DNA from 3 places in the Streptomyces sp. NPDC057950 genome. Region 2 is predicted to be linked to each of the others. Evidence: riboswitches for the same ligand, from Rfam matches in the RefSeq annotation. Region 2 holds a riboswitch; each other region holds the start of a gene.
What was found. Region 2 has a riboswitch for cyclic di-AMP ahead of ACFVTC_RS22890 (transglycosylase family protein). Riboswitches for the same ligand answer to the same signal wherever they lie in the genome.
Positions count from the first base shown of each region.

Region 1: it holds a riboswitch for cyclic di-AMP, as region 2 does, so the genes downstream of both, ACFVTC_RS27720 (NlpC/P60 family protein) here and ACFVTC_RS22890 (transglycosylase family protein) in region 2, are expected to answer to the same signal.
Region 3: it holds a riboswitch for cyclic di-AMP, as region 2 does, so the genes downstream of both, ACFVTC_RS39155 (M23 family metallopeptidase) here and ACFVTC_RS22890 (transglycosylase family protein) in region 2, are expected to answer to the same signal.

Region 1 is NZ_JBHVPP010000018.1:80,578-85,905, forward strand. Features, by position in the region: gene ACFVTC_RS27715 (tellurite resistance/C4-dicarboxylate transporter family protein) at 1-641, opposite strand, end outside; gene ACFVTC_RS27720 (NlpC/P60 family protein) at 864-2,024, opposite strand; cyclic di-AMP (ydaO/yuaA leader) riboswitch at 2,032-2,202, opposite strand; gene ACFVTC_RS27725 (ATP-dependent DNA helicase) at 2,513-5,134, shown strand; gene ACFVTC_RS27730 (peptidoglycan DD-metalloendopeptidase family protein) at 5,304-5,328, opposite strand, start outside.
Region 2 is NZ_JBHVPP010000013.1:263,252-268,579, reverse strand. Features, by position in the region: gene eno (phosphopyruvate hydratase) at 1-1,113, opposite strand, end outside; gene ACFVTC_RS22890 (transglycosylase family protein) at 1,413-2,105, opposite strand; cyclic di-AMP (ydaO/yuaA leader) riboswitch at 2,110-2,273, opposite strand; gene ACFVTC_RS22885 (transglycosylase family protein) at 2,457-3,452, opposite strand; gene ACFVTC_RS22880 (cytochrome P450) at 3,680-4,954, opposite strand; gene ACFVTC_RS22875 (globin domain-containing protein) at 5,111-5,328, shown strand, end outside.
Region 3 is NZ_JBHVPP010000034.1:22,146-27,473, forward strand. Features, by position in the region: gene ACFVTC_RS39145 (M16 family metallopeptidase) at 1-329, shown strand, start outside; gene ACFVTC_RS39150 (M16 family metallopeptidase) at 326-1,714, shown strand; cyclic di-AMP (ydaO/yuaA leader) riboswitch at 1,964-2,125, shown strand; gene ACFVTC_RS39155 (M23 family metallopeptidase) at 2,139-2,903, shown strand; gene ACFVTC_RS39160 (GntR family transcriptional regulator) at 3,092-3,787, shown strand; gene ACFVTC_RS39165 (HPr family phosphocarrier protein) at 3,972-4,253, opposite strand; gene ACFVTC_RS39170 (GNAT family N-acetyltransferase) at 4,432-5,328, shown strand, end outside.

The sequences.
Region 1 (5,328 bases), on a different contig from region 2:
GCGGCCAGCGCCGAGATCGCGAGCGCGCCGCCCGCGATCCACTGGTCGCCGCCCCCCGTGGCCGTCTCCCGGAGGTCGAAGCACGTCAGCGCCACCACGTACAGCACCAGGAACCCCAGCCAGAACAGCACCAGTGCCGCGTACGCCAGCCAGTCCGCGCGCGCGGCCTCGGCTAGCGACGCGGCGAGCACCGCGAGGGCCTGGGTGGCCACGCACCCGAGGAACACGCTTCCGGGCATACGGAGCCGCAGCCCTCGTACGAACAGGTAGAGCAGCCCCGGCCACAGCACCGCGGCGAGCGCGAGCAGCACCTCGGCGGCCCCGAGCCACCCCAGGTCGGTCAGCCGGGTGCCGAGTACGGCGGTCGCGGCGACCCCGGTGAGCGCGCTCGGCGTGCCGGCCTCCTCCAGCCACCGCTCCCGATCGCGCAGCAGACGGACCGTGAAGTCCACGGCGAACCCGAGCCAGATGACGGCCGCAAGGACCAGCGCGATCCGGGACAGGACCTCGTCACCGGCCTCGTGCAGCCCGACGGAGAGGATGCCGGTGGCCAGAACGGCGGCCGCGGCGGCGGGCGGGCACTCCGCCCACCAGGTACGGAGTCGGACCCACGGGCTGCGGGGCGGCGAGGTGGCTGGCATGGCCCCGATGCTAGGGACCTTCGGGCGGGTTGCCCGCGGGGCGCGCTGACACGGGGGCAGCGCAACGCGGGGAGCGCGGGGAGCGCGGGGACCGGGGACACGGCGCCGCGGGGGACGCGGGGAACACGGGGACCGGGGACACGGCGCCGCGGGGGACGCGGGGCGCGGGCACGCGCGCGTGGAGCCCGGGAGGTCTCACGAGGGCGTGCCCGCGCCGGGCGCTCAGGCCGGGCGCACCACGCTGTGGATGATCGACTCGCCGGCGTAGAAGATCGACTCCTCACGGACGTACGCACCCGGCTTGGGGGCGTGGATCATCATCCCGTTGCCGATGTAGAGGCCCACGTGGCTGATGTCGTCGTAGAAGAAGACCAGGTCTCCGGGCTCGATGGCGGAGAGGGGGACCGTGGTGCCCGCGTCCACCTGGTCGTAGGTGGTACGCGGGAGGGTGACGCCGGCGGCCTTCCAGACGGCCTGGGTGAGACCGGAGCAGTCGTACGAGCCGGGCCCGGTCGCGCCCCACACGTACGGCTTGCCGATCTGGGCGCGGGCGAAGGCGATGGCCTTGCCGGCCTTGGTGGCGTACGAGGAGCCGGTGGCCGGGGTTCCGGAAGTCCCCGTGGTCCCGGACGGTGTGCCCCGCCGCGGCTCCGTCTCCCGGGCCTTCTTCTCCGCCGCGGCCCGCTGGGCCGCCAGCTCGGCCGCCTCGCGGTCGGCCGCTTCCCGCTTCTTCTGCGCGATCGCGGCGAGCCGCGCCTTCTCGTCGGCGGTCAGCTTCGAGAGCAGTTCGCGGGCCGCGGCGAGCTTGCCCTGGACGTCGGCCTTGGAGGTCCTGAGCGCGTCCTGCGACGTGGTGAGCGTCCGCAGGCTCCGGGAGGCTTCCCCGCGTTTCCTCGAGGTGGCGGCCTGCTCGGTGACGTAGTCGTCGACGGCCGCCTTCTGGCGGGTGGTCAGACGGTCCATCAACTGGGTCTGGTCGAAGTAGTCCTGCGGGTTGTCGGCCAGCAGCAGGCTCGCGCCGCCGGGCGCGGACGCTCCGGTGCGGTACTGGGCGGCGGCGAACGAACCCAGCTCCTCGCGCGCGGTGTTGAGTTTCTCGGTGCGCCGGGCCACGTCGTCGAGGAGGGAGTCGACGCGCTTGCGCTGCTTGGCGGTCTTCTCCCTGGTCGCGTTGTACTTCTCGGTGGCCGTCTCGGCCTGGTGGTAGAGGTCGTCGACCTTCTTCCCGACCTCTTCGAGGCTCGGCCGGGGCTCGGTCGAGGGTGCGGCGCCGGCCGTCTGCGAGAGCAGGGCCACGGAGGTCAGGGCGGCCGTGGCGAGGGCCGGGGTCCGTATGCCCGTCCGGCGTGTGCCCGGCGGACTCCACTTGCGGTGCGACGCCAAGAGGGGCGACTCCTTCCGTCATCCGCCTACCGGGTTAGCTGTCGGGTTCGGGCGGGTACTTCCGGAAGGTTTGCCCTACGGTCCCTGCCCAGGGGCGGTGGGACCGATTCACCCCAAAGTCGGTCGGGTCCCCGGCTCCGGTCGCCGCTGGGCGCGCCGGACTCGGCGGAGACCGCCCGGCCCGGCGACGTTCGCCGGTCGCTGTCGAGCGGTCTGCCCGGCACGCTAGCCAACGCGTAAGTGTCCTGTGAAGTTTGATGTGCGATATGCCCGATACATTTTCGTGACCTGAGCCGCCGGGGCATCCGAAGTGTCCGACGGTAGCGGCGTGACGTCGCAAGGTGAGGGCGCGTCGGTGCGGGACGGCGCGCGGTTCGGGAGGGGCGCCCCGGTTCCCCTGCCCCTTCGGCCCGGACCCCGTAGGAAATCCGGCCCAGTTTCCGGGGTGGCGGCGGGCTGTCAGTGCGGCCGCCTAGACTCGGAGAGCGATGAGCAGCCTCTTTGATGACAGCTTCCTGGCGGACCTCAAGCCTTCCGGGGCCCATGGGGAAGAGCCCCCGCCGCCGCCCGAGGACGAGGCGGCGGAGCCGCTTCCGGACGACCTGTTCGGCGGCCGCTTCGACGTGCCCCCGGACCGCGACGCGTACTACCGCGACGGCGCCCACCGGCCCGCCGTGGACCCGGCGGCCCTGCTGGACGGGCTGAACGAGAACCAGCGTGCGGCCGTGGTGCACTCCGGCTCCCCGCTGCTCATCGTGGCCGGCGCCGGCTCCGGCAAGACCCGGGTGCTCACACACCGGATCGCGCACCTGCTGGGCGAGCGCCATGTCCACCCCGGCCAGATCCTCGCGATCACCTTCACGAACAAGGCCGCGGGCGAGATGAAGGAGCGCGTCGAGCAGCTCGTGGGCCCGCGCGCCAACGCCATGTGGGTGATGACCTTCCACAGCGCGTGCGTGCGCATCCTGCGCCGCGAGTCGAAGCGGCTCGGCTTCACATCCTCCTTCTCGATCTACGACGCCGCCGACAGCAAGCGCCTGATGGCCCTGGTCTGCCGCGACCTGGACCTCGACCCGAAGCGTTTCCCGCCGAAGTCGTTCAGCGCGAAGATCTCCAACCTGAAGAACGAGCTGATCGACGAGGAGGACTTCGCGGGCCAGGCGGCCGACGGTTTCGAGAAGACCCTCGCCCAGGCCTACGCGATGTACCAGTCGCGGCTGCGCGAGGCCAACGCCCTCGACTTCGATGACCTGATCATGACGACGGTCAACCTGCTCCGTGCCTTCCCGGATGTCGCCGAGCACTACCGCCGCCGCTTCCGCCACGTCCTGGTCGACGAGTACCAGGACACGAACCACGCGCAGTACGCCCTGGTCAGGGAGCTCGTGGGACCGGCGAGCGGCGACCGCCCCGAGGACGTGCCGCCGGCCGAGGGAGACCTCGGGCCGGCCGAGCTGTGCGTCGTGGGCGACGCCGACCAGTCGATCTACGCCTTCCGCGGCGCGACCATCCGCAACATCCTCCAGTTCGAGGAGGACTACCCGGACGCGACGACCATCCTGCTGGAGCAGAACTACCGCTCCACCCAGACGATCCTCACCGCGGCCAACGCGGTCATCGAGCGCAACGAGTCGCGCCGCCCCAAGAACCTGTGGACGAACGCGGGCGCGGGCTCGAACATCACGGGCTACGTCGCCGACACCGAGCACGACGAGGCACAGTTCGTCGCCGACGAGATAGACCGTCTCACCGACGCGGGCGAGGCGAAGGCGGGCGACGTCGCGGTCTTCTACCGGACGAACGCCCAGTCCCGTGTCTTCGAGGAGATCTTCATCCGCGTCGGACTGCCCTACAAGGTCGTCGGCGGTGTCCGCTTCTACGAGCGCAAGGAGGTCCGGGACGTCCTGGCCTACCTGCGGGTCCTGTCCAACCCCGAGGACTCCGTCCCGCTGCGCCGGATCCTGAACGTCCCCAAGCGCGGGATCGGTGACCGCGCCGAGGCGATGATCGACGCCCTCTCGCAGCGGGAGCGGATCAGCTTCGCGCAGGCCCTGCGCCGCGTGGACGAGGCGTACGGCATGGCGGCGCGCTCGACGAACGCCGTGAAGCGGTTCAACACGCTGATGGAGGACCTCCGTACGATCGTCGAGTCCGGCGCGGGCCCGGCGACGGTCCTGGAGGCGGTCCTCGAGCGCACCGGCTATCTCGCCGAGCTTCAGGCGTCGACCGACCCGCAGGACGAGACCCGGATCGAGAACCTCCAGGAACTCGCGGCCGTGGCACTGGAGTTCGAGCAGGAGTCCGGCGGGGACGAGGACGGTGCCGGAGCGGCTGCCGGGGCCGCAGCGACCGACGGGGGCGCCGCGACCGACGGGGCCGCAGCCACCGACGGGCCCGCAGCGACCGACGGGGCTGGAGCGGCCGGGGGGGCCGGGGCGGCCGGTGGACTCTCCGAGTTCCTGGAGCGGGTCGCGCTCGTCGCCGACTCCGACCAGATCCCCGACGAGGACGACGGCAACGGCGTCATCACCCTGATGACCCTGCACACCGCCAAGGGCCTTGAGTTCCCCGTCGTGTTCCTCACCGGCATGGAGGACGGCGTCTTCCCGCACATGCGTGCGCTGGGGCAGGTCAAGGAGCTGGAGGAGGAGCGGCGTCTCGCGTACGTCGGCATCACGCGCGCGCGGGAGCGGCTCTACCTCACCCGCTCGTCCATGCGCAGCGCGTGGGGTCAGCCCTCGTACAACCCGCCCTCCCGCTTCCTGGAGGAGATCCCGGACACGCATCTGGAGTGGAAGCGCACGGGCGCGACGGCTCCGTTGCCCTCGGGTCCGGTCTCGGGCGTGGCGGCCTCGCTGTCGTCCTCGCTGTCGTCCTCGCGCTCGCGCTCCGCCGCGTCCGGGGCCTCCGGTTTCGCGACGCGCCGCGGGGCGTCCGAGAAGCCGGTCGTCTCGCTGGCGGTGGGTGACCGGGTCACCCACGACCAGTTCGGGCTCGGCACGGTGGTCGGCGTGAAGGGCACGGGGGCGAACGCGGAGGCCACGGTCGACTTCGGCGAGCCCAAGCCGAAGCGGCTGCTGCTGCGGTACGCGCCGGTGGAGAAGCTTTAGTCCACGAGGTTCCGGGGCCGGGCGGGGGTTCCCGTCCGGCCGCGAAGCCCGGCGGTGCGCCGCGGCGAGTGGGTCACGGCGAGTGGGTCACCGAGAGTGGGTCACGGCGAGTGGGTCACCGAGAGTGGGTCACGGCGAGTGGGTCACCGAGAGTGGGTCACGGCGGTGCTCACGTCGGGTCCAGGCCGTGGCTG
Region 2 (5,328 bases):
CTCGGTCTCACCGGAGCGGTGGGACATCATGCACTTGAAGCCGTTGCGCTGGGCCATCTCGACGGCGTCCAGCGTCTCGGTCAGCGAGCCGATCTGGTTCACCTTGACGAGCAGGGCGTTCGCGGAGCCCTCCTCGATGCCACGGGCGAGGCGCTCGGGGTTGGTGACGAAGAGGTCGTCGCCGACGATCTGGACCTTGTCGCCCAGCTTGTCGGTGATGACCTTCCAGCCGGCCCAGTCGTCCTCGTACAGCGGGTCCTCGATGGAGACCAGCGGGTACGCGGAGACGAGCTCCTCGTAGTACTCGGTCATCTCGGCGGCCGAGCGGGACTTGCCCTCGAACTCGTACTTGCCGTCCTTGTAGAACTCGGACGCGGCGACGTCGAGGGCGAGCGCGATCTGCTCACCGGGGACGTAACCGGCCTGCTTGATGGCCTCGAGGATGAGGTCGAGCGCGGCGCGGTTCGACTCCAGGTTCGGGGCGAAGCCGCCCTCGTCACCGAGGCCGGTGGACAGGCCCTTGGACTTCAGGACGGACTTGAGGGTGTGGTAGACCTCGGCGCCCCAGCGCAGCGCCTCGGAGAAGGACTCCGCGCCGATGGGGGCGATCATGAACTCCTGGATGTCCACGTTCGAGTCGGCGTGCGAGCCGCCGTTCAGGATGTTCATCATCGGAACGGGCAGCAGGTGCGCGTTCGGGCCGCCCAGGTAGCGGAAGAGCGGGAGGTCGGACGCCTCGGAGGCGGCGTGCGCGACGGCCAGCGAGACGCCGAGGATGGCGTTGGCGCCCAGCGAACCCTTGTTGTCGGTGGCGTCCAGGTCGAACATGGCCTGGTCGATCAGGCGCTGCTCGGTGGCGTCGTAGCCGACGAGCTCCGGGCCGATCTGCTCGATGACGGCGAGGACGGCCTTCTCGACACCCTTGCCCTGGTAACGGTTGGGGTCACCGTCACGGAGCTCGATGGCCTCGAAGGCGCCCGTGGAGGCGCCGGACGGGACGGCGGCACGACCCGTGCTGCCGTCGTCGAGGCCGACCTCGACCTCGACCGTGGGGTTGCCTCGGGAGTCCAGGATTTCCCGGGCTACGACGACGTCGATGGACGGCACGAGCATCTCCTTCTGGGATGTGACGCGGGTACGCGGGCCCGCGGGGCCCGCACTGCACGGTGCCGCGTTCGGCTCCGCGGGATGAGCCTAACCGGCCCGGGGCGATCGGCCAGCCGCTCGACCACCCCTTGAGCAGAACTGAGGGTACATATTGTTCCCCTCTGAAACAAAAAGCCCCGCTCCGGTGCGTACGGGGGAAGACGCACCGGAGCGGGGAGCCCGTGGGGACGGGGGTGGACCCTCTTCGGGTCTCCGTGTGGAGACCCGTCCTACGAACGGCCCGTCGTCCGGGAGGACGGTTCGCCTCAGCCGAGGTGGAGCTGCTGACCCGGGTAGATGAAGTCCGCGTCGTCGACGATGTCCTTGTTCAGCTTGAACAGGTGCTGCCAGCCGCCCTTGACCTTCTTCTTCTCGGCGATCGAGCTGAGGGTGTCGCCCTTGACGACCTTGTACTCGCCGTCACCCTTCTTGACCTTCTTGCCGGTCGGGGTGGAGACGGTCTTCTTCGCCGCCGGACGCTCGGAGGAACGGGAGGCGGCGGTGTCCGACGAGTGGGTGTCGGTGGAGGTGGACGGCTTGGCCGGGGCGGCAGGCTTGGCCGGGGCGGCCGCACCACCGGTGTAGGCGGCGCCGGACAGGCCCGTGCCGCAGGTGGGCCAGGCACCCTTGCCCTGCGCGGCGAGGACCTTCTCGCCGATGGTGATCTGCTGGGACTTGGAGGCCTTGTCGGCGGTGGAGGCGTAGGCGGTGCCGCCGTACGCGGCCCAGGTGGAGGCCGAGAACTGGAGGCCGCCGTAGTAGCCGTTGCCGGTGTTGATCGCCCAGTTGCCACCGGACTCGCACTGGGCGACCGAGTCCCACTCGGAGGCGGTGGCGGCGGAGGCGCTGCCGGTCGCCATCAGCGGAGCGGCGATGGCGACGCCGGTGACACCGGCGAGCGTGGCGACACGGGTGGCCTTGGACGGACGGCGGTGCTTGCCCTTGCTGGAAAACAGCATCGAGTGATCCCCTCACCGACGCCTGCGAGGTGAGCTGTCGGGTTCGGGCGGGTGAGTGCCCGGCCGTGCGCCGTCAGCGCACGTCTTCACCCCAAGCCGCTCCCGGTCAACTACCGGGCGCGGCGCTTACCTTGGGTCCCCCGCTCCTGCCTACGGCGCTTGACGCGTCGACTGTTCCCGTACGGCCGCTGGCAGGATTCGGCGTTGCGACCGTCGGGGCCCGCTGTGGCGAGCGGTGATGACCGTAAGCAGCCGATCGACCGAATTTCAAAGACGATCAGGGCCTTTGAGATCCATCTCTCACTTGCGCCAAACCGGACATTACACGGCGAACCATGACGTGAACTCCCGCTACTTTTCGCCCGATTCGGCATCAACTGCAAGGCTCTGACCGGGGAGGATGAGGTCCGGGTCGACACCGACCGTCTTCTCGTTCTCGGCGTAGAGCCCGGCCCATCCGCCTTCGAGGCCAAGGGCGTCGGCGATCGCCGAGAGGCTGTCCCCGGTGCGGACGACGTACGAGCCGTCGACGACGTCGCGGGAGGCGCCGGAGTCGCGCGAGGCGTGCCGGCCGGAGGAGTCGTCACCACGGCCGTCCACGGCGCCGTCGGTGGAGTTCTCGGCGACGGTGCCGCCGCGGTGACGTCCGGCGCCGGCGGTCGCGCCCTCGGGTGCCGCCGAAGCGTCGCCACCCTGGCCCGAGTTGCCCGATTCGCCACCCTTCGCCGTCCGCGTGCCCTCACTGTCCGTCTCCCGGGCGCTGCCGGACTCCTCGTCCGAGGAGGTGTCCGACTTCGCCCTGTTCCCGGTCCCGTCCGAGGACGAGTCGGACCGGGAGGAGCCGGACGGGGAGACACCGATCCCCAGCGAGTCCGACAGGGAGGACCCATCGGACGAAGTGGATGAATCGGATGAACCAGATGAACTGGACGAATCCCCTGCCACGCCCGTGTCGACCGAGACCTCGCCCGAGTTCGCACTGAGCCCGGAGAGCGGCCCGCAGGTCGGCCAGGCGGCGAGCCCCTGGTCGGCCAGGACCTTCTCGGCGACGGCCATCTGCTGCGACCGGCTGGCCTCGTCGGCGCTCGGCGCGTACCTGCGGCCGCCGTACCGCTGCCAGTTCTCCTGGGTCAACTGCAGTCCGCCGTAGTACCCGTTGCCGTCGTCGGCGCTCCACTGGCCGCCGCTCTCGCATTCGGCGACCCGGTCCCACGTGGTGCCGTCGGCCGCGTTCGCGCTTGCGGCACCGAGCAGCGGGATGGCGATCGCCGATCCGGTCACCCCTGCCGCGACGATGAGGGCCGGAACCTGACGGGGGCGACGATGGCGGCCGTTCCCGGAGAGCATGCGAGAGCCTTTCACGTGACAGCGGGTGACTGCGCGGCTGATGAGCCGCGTTGATGGGTGAACGTAGCCGCACCCGATCACTTGTCACAAGCAGATGCAGCGCAGATCACGTGAAGATCACAGAGTTGAGAGACCATCACCTTTTCACGGCCGGACCTTCATACTTCGCGGCCACCGCTCCGGCACCCCCGCGACGGCCGCCCCGCCGACACCGTACGACTGCCGCATCACTGCCGACCGGCGGTGAACTCCACCGGGAGCGTCCGCAATCCGCGCATGATGAGTCCGCCGCGCCATCGCAAATCAGCCGGATCGCCCGCTAGTCGGAGGTCCGGCAGCCGGGTGAGGAGGGTGGCCAGCGCGGTCTGTCCCTCCAGCCGGGCGAGTGGCGCGCCGAGGCAGTAGTGGATGCCGTGGCCGTAGCCGAGGTGCTGGTTGTCACGGCGGGAGAGATCGAGCGTGTCGGGCTGTGTGAACCGGGCGGGGTCACGGTCCGCGGCCGCGAGGACGACGAGCACGGGGTCGCCGGGCGTGATGTCCTGTCCGCCGATGTGGACCGCCTCGGTCGCGAACCGCCACGTGGCCAGTTCCACCGGGCCGTCGTAGCGCAGGAGTTCCTCGACGCCCGTCTCCAGCAGGGCCCTCTCCCCGGCGGCGAGGGAGGTCTGCAGCCGCTCCCGCTGCCCGGGATGCGTGAGGAGCGCGTACATGCCGTTGCCGATCAGGTTCACCGTCGTCTCGAACCCGGCGAAGAGCAGGATGAAGGCCATGGCGGCGGCCTCGTTCTCGGTCAGGTGCTCGCCGTGGTCGGAGGCGCGGATGAGACCCGAGATGAGGTCCTCGCCGGGCGCGGCCACGTCGGGAAGGGCCTCACGCTTCTTGTGGATGAGCTCGCCCAGGTACCCGCGCATCTTCTTGACGGACCGTCCGACCCCGCCCCTCGGGCCGCCGCCGTGCCGGATCATCATCCCCGCCCAGTCCCGGAAGTCGTCCTGGTCCTCGCGGGGCACGCCCAGCAGGTCGCAGATGGCGTAGATGGGGAGCGGGAACGCGAACTCGTGGATCAGGTCGGCGGAGCCCCTCTCCTGGAACTGGTCGATGAGGTGGTCGGTGAGCTCCCGCACACGCGGCGCGAACTCGGCGACGCGCCGCGGGGTGAACGCCTTGCTGACGAGCCGTCGCAGCCGGGTGTGGTCCGGCGGGTCGATGTTGAGCAGATGGGTCATCAGCTCGGCCTTGCGTTCGCCCGGGATGCCCGTCTTGCCCTTCGCGTGCGCGGGTTCGTCGTGGTGGGCCGGGTTCTTGCTGAGCCGTCCGTCCGCGAGCGCCTGCTTCGCGTCCGCGTACCGGGTGACCAGCCAGGCATCCACCCCGCTGGGCAGCTTCGTCCGGTGCACGGGCGCGTGCTCCCGCAGCCAGGCGTACGCCGGGTAGGGATCGGTGGCGAACTCCCAGGTGAAGAGTTCGGGGGCGGGGCTGGGCGGCGGGGGCTGGTCGGTCACTCCCCGACGGTATCCGGCGGCCGGACCACCGGCGTCCGCAGGGCGCGCCGGCCCGGACTCCGCCCCGGCGCGGCCGCCGCGCGGACTTCACCCCGGACTGTCCGTAAATCACCTGCCGTTTGACTCCGCGGCTCGACGACTCTCTACATTCGCGCCGTGGACCCCGAAATACTCAGATCCAGCTTCGCGGTCGTCGAGAGACGGGCCGAGTTCGCGGTCAAGTACTTCTACTCGCATCTCTTCCGGCACAACCCGGACCTGCGCGGGCTCTTCCCGCTGGACCACCCGGAGGACATGGAGAGGCAGCGGGACCGGTTGTTCGCGGCGCTCACGTATGTACTGGAACGGCTGGAGGACCCGGCGCTGCCCGGGTA
Region 3 (5,328 bases), on a different contig from region 2:
GGTTCGCCGAGGAGGGCCCCACGGCCGAGGAGATGGAGCGCGCCCAGGCCCAGTTGGAGCGCGAGTGGCTGGACCGGCTCGGCACGGTCGCGGGCCGCGCCGACGAACTGTGCCGGTACGCGGTCCTGTTCGGCGACCCGCTGCTCGCCCTGACGGCCGTGCAGCGCATCCTCGACATCACCGCCGAGGAGGTCCAGGAGGTCGCCAAGGCCCGCCTGCGCCCCGACAACCGCGCGGTGCTCGTCTACGAGCCGATCGCCGACGAAGCCACCGGCACGGACGACGCCACCGACGCCGCCGACGACACCGACGAGGAGGCGGCGAAGTGACCGAGCTCGCCACCATGGACTTCCACCCGCAGCCGCAGGCCGGCCGGCCCAAGCCCTGGGCCTTCCCCGCTCCCGAGCGCGGCACGCTGGACAACGGCCTGACCCTGCTGCACTGCGACCGCCCGGGTCAGCAGGTCGTCGCCGTCGAGGTGCTGCTCGCAGCGCCGCTGGACGCCGAGCCGGCCGGTCTCGACGGCATCGCCACGATCATGGCGCGCGCGTTCTCCGAGGGCACCGACAAGCTCTCCGCCGAGGAGTTCGCCGCCGAGCTGGAGCGCTGCGGCGCCACCCTCGACGCGCACGCCGACCACCCCGGCGTACGCCTCTCGCTCGAAGTGCCCGTCTCACGCCTGCCCAAGGCTCTCGGTCTGCTCGCCGACGCCCTGAGGGCACCGGCGTTCACCGAGAGCGAGATCGAGCGGCTGGTGCGCAACCGGCTCGACGAGATCCCGCACGAGAGCGCCAACCCGGCCCGCCGCGCCGCCAAGGAGCTCTCCAGGGAGCTGTTCCCGGCGACCTCGCGGATGTCCCGTCCCCGGCAGGGCACCGAGGAGACCGTCCAGAAGATCGACGCTGCGGGTGTCCGCGCCTTCTACGACCGGTACGTCCGCCCGGCCACGTCCACCGCCGTGATCGTCGGCGACCTCACCGGCGTGGACCTCGACGGGCTGCTCGCCGAGACGCTCGGCGCCTGGACGGGCTCCTTGGCCGAGCCGCGCCCCGTGCCGCCGGTCACCGCCGACGACACCGGCCGCGTGATCATCGTGGACCGCCCCGGCGCGGTGCAGACGCAGTTGCTGATCGGCCGCGTCGGCTCGGACCGGCACGACCGTGTCTGGCCCGCCCAGGTGCTCGGCACGTACTGCCTCGGCGGCACCCTCACCTCGCGCCTGGACCGCGTACTGCGCGAGGAGAAGGGCTACACCTACGGGGTGCGGGCCTTCGGCCAGGTGATGCGTTCCGCCCCGGACGGCACGGGCATCGCGATGCTCGCCATCAGTGGTTCCGTGGACACCCCGAACACCGGGCCGGCGCTGGACGACCTCTGGAAGGTGCTGCGCACCCTCGCCGCGGACGGTCTGACGGACGCCGAACGGGACGTCGCCGTGCAGAACCTGGTGGGCGTGGCACCCCTCAAGTTCGAGACCGCTGCGGCCGTCGCGGGCACGCTCGCCGACCAGGTCGAGCAGTACCTGCCGGACGACTACCAGGCGACGCTGTACCAGCAGCTCGCCGCGACCGGCACCGTGGAGGCCACCGCGGCGGCGGTGAGCGCCTTCCCGGTGGACCGTCTGGTCACCGTCCTGGTGGGCGACGCCGCGCAGATCGAGGAGCCCGTCAAGGCGCTCGGTATCGGTGAAGTGACCGTCGTGGCCGCGGAGTAGAAGCGGAGCGGACGACGCGGCGGACAGCGCGGCGGAAATCGCGAGCACGGAGGGGCCCGGGTGACCGAAGAGTCGCCCGGGTCCCCTTATGCCCGGACAACATCCTCAATTTGTCCGTATTGATGGGGAGGTTGCCTTTCTGCCCTGTGGCATGCGCTACAAAAGCCGCGATCCGTTTGTCGATTGAAAGAGGGCCCCCTTAGCGTCGGTCCGGCTGTTCGTCAGGCAGTGCGCCGCGTCCGCGGCACCGGACAGTCATCGCCGAGTCCCCGTACGGCGCGAGCCAGGGGAGCCGGGGACCCGTACGCAGTCCCTGGGGTGAATCGGACCCCCTCCCCGCGAGGGCGTCCGTAGGAGACCTTCCTGCTCCGAACCCGTCAGCTAACCCGGTAGGCGAGAGGGAAGGAAAGGACCAAGCCCCTTCATGGCGTTCACCTGTGGCACCGGGAAACACCGTCGTCCGAGCCGCGTGAAGCGCACCACGTCGAACGCCGTCGGCGTCGCGGCGCTCACCACCACCGGTGTCATCGGAACCCTGGCCGCCCCGGCCTTCGCCGCGGACAGCTCCGTCGAGCAGACCGGACTGACCCAGGCGATCACCATCGGCGACACGGTCGCCGCCCGGATCGACGCGCAGGCCGCCGCGCAGCAGCATGCCGCCGACGAGGCCGCCGCCCGTCTCGAGGCCGAACAGGCCGCGCGCAAGCAGGCCGTCGAGGAGGCCAAGAAGGAGCGCGAGGCCGAGGAGCGCGCGGCCCGAGCCGCCGAGCGCAAGCGTCTCAACACCTTCGTCCTGCCGATCCCCGGCTCGTACGTCTCCACCGGCTACAAGGCCGGCGGCAGCCTCTGGTCCTCCGGCAGCCACACCGGCGTCGACTTCCACGCCGCGTCCGGGACCTCCGTCCACGCGGTCGGCTCGGGCACGGTCGTCACGGCCGGCTGGGGCGGCGCCTACGGCAACCAGGTCGTCCTGCGGATGATCGACGGTACGTACACGATGTACGGCCACCTGTCGTCCATCGGTGTCTCCGTCGGCCAGACCGTCACGCCGGGCGGCCGGCTGGGCCTCTCCGGGGCCACCGGGAACACCACCGGGCCCCACCTCCACTTCGAGGCCCGCACCACGGCGGAGTACGGCTCCGACATCGACCCGGTCGCCTACCTCCGCTCGCACGGCGTGAACGTCTGACGCCCGGCGTCCGCACTTCCGAAGCCCCGGCTCACCCGAGTCGGGGCTTCGTCGTTTCGAACGGCTGTCTGTCCAAAAAATATCCATGGATTCAGGCCCGCCATCGGAAATTCCGGCTCGCTGCAATAGAGTCGCCGAACGAGCGTCGATCGACCGCGTTTCGCGGGGATTAAGGCGGAGGTCCGGTCATGCGCATTCCCGCGCACTCGGTATGCACGGCGATCCGCGACGACATCGTCGCGGGTGTCTACGAGCGCGGCGGCCGGCTCACCGAGGAACTGCTCGCGCGCCGCTACGGTGTCTCGCGGGTCCCGGTGCGCGAGGCCCTGCGCACCCTGGAGGCCGAGGGATTCGTCGTCACCCGGCGGCACGCGGGGGCGTGCGTGGCGGAGCCCACCGAGCAGGAGGCCGCGGACCTGCTGGAGATGCGCATGCTCCTGGAGCCGCTGGGGGCGTTCCGGGCCGCCCAGCGGCGCACCGAAGCCCATCTCAAGGTGCTGCGAGGCCTGGTCAGGCTGGGTCAGGAGCGCTCCAGGAGGGGGAACAGCGAGGATCTGCGCTCCCTGGGCGGCTGGTTTCACGAGACGCTCGCACAGGCATCCGGGAGTCCCGCGCTGACGTCCACGCTGGCCCAGCTGCGGCACAAGATCGCCTGGATGTACGCGGTCGAGGCGCCCGCCGATCCGGCGGAGTCCTGGGCGGAGCACGGCGGCATCGTGGACGCCGTGGCGCGCGGTGACGGTGAGCGGGCGCGGGCCGTCACGGCGCTGCACACCGAGCGCGCGACGGCCGCGCACCGGCTGAGGTTTCCCGGCGGGGGAGACCGCCCGGACCGTGTGAGGACTTCGCAACATCCCGTAAACATGACGGGCCTGCGTCATTAACACGGGGGCCGTATACAAAGAGAGGTAATTCGCGGGAGATTATTTCTGCTGCCCGTAATTCGAAATAGCGAAGGGCTCGCCCGATGTTTTCGGGCGAGCCCTTCGCGATGTCGGCGGGGCGACGTTCTTCGGTCCGGAAAACTTCGCCGCCGTCAATGGGGGAGCCCCGCGAGGGGGGGGCGCCTCAGACGGTCTCGGGAAGCTCCTCGAGGCCTTCCGCGACCAGCTTGGCCAGTCGGTCGAGGGCGGCGTCCGCGCCCTCGGCCTCCGAGGCGAGGACGATCTCCTCGCCGCCCTGGGCGCCCAGGCCGAGGACCGCCAGCATGGAGGCCGCGTTGACGGGGTTGCCGTCCGCCTTGGCGATCGTCACGGGGATGCCGGAGGCCGTGGCCGCCCGGACGAAGATGGAGGCGGGACGGGCGTGGAGGCCCTCGGCCCAGCCGACGTTGACGCGGCGCTCAGCCATGTGATGCTGCCCTTCAGGGGTTCAGGGTTGTCTAGACCAGTGTTCCATAGAGTGAAGCGCGTCCGAAGCGGGTGTCGTACCCGCCCCGGACCCGGCTTCGGACCCCGGCCTGGATCCGAATCCGCTGCCCCTAGCCTGCCTCGCGCCGCTGACGGACGCGAGCCGTACTCTGGGCCCCATGCAGACCTCGTCGGACCGGCACGAGTACCCCTCCCACTGGGAGGCCGACGTGGTGCTGCGTGACGGAGGGACGGCCCGTGTCAGGCCCATCACCGTCGACGACGCCGAGCGCCTGGTCAGCTTCTACGAGCAGGTGTCGGACGAGTCGAAGTACTACCGCTTCTTCGCGCCGTACCCGCGCCTGTCCGCCAAGGACGTCCACCGCTTCACGCACCACGACTTCGTGGACAGGGTGGGGCTCGCGGCCACGATCGGCGGCGAGTTCATCGCCACCGTACGCTATGACCGCATTGGTGCCGGTGGCCTGCCCGCCTCCGCGCCCGCCGACGAGGCCGAGGTCGCCTTCCTCGTCCAGGACGCCCACCAGGGCCGCGGCGTCGCCTCGGCCCTCCTCGAACACATCGCCGCGGTGGCGAGGGAACGGGACATCCGCCGGTTCGCCGCCGAGGTGCTGCCCGCCAACACCAAGATGATCAAAGTGTTCACGGACGCCGGGTACCAGCAGAAGCGGCACTTCGAGGACGGCGTCGTACGCCTGGAGTTCGACCTCGAACCCACCGACCGCTCCCTCGCCGTGCAGCGCGCGCGGGAGCAGCGCGCCGAGGCCCGCTCCGTGCAGCGGCTGCTCGCGCCCGGCTCGGTCGCCGTCATCGGCGCGGGACGTACGGCCGGCGGGGTGGGCCGCAGCGTCCTCGCCAACCTCCGCGAGGCCGGCTTCACGGGCCGGCTGTACGCGGTGAACAAGTCGCTCGAGGAGAAGGAGCTCGACGGGGTCCCCGCGCACCGCTCCGTCCGCGACATCGGCGAGCACGTCGACCTCGCGGTCGTCGCCGTGCCCGCGCCGTACGTCCCCGAGGTCGTCGCGGAGTGCGGCGAGCACGGTGTGCAGGGCCTC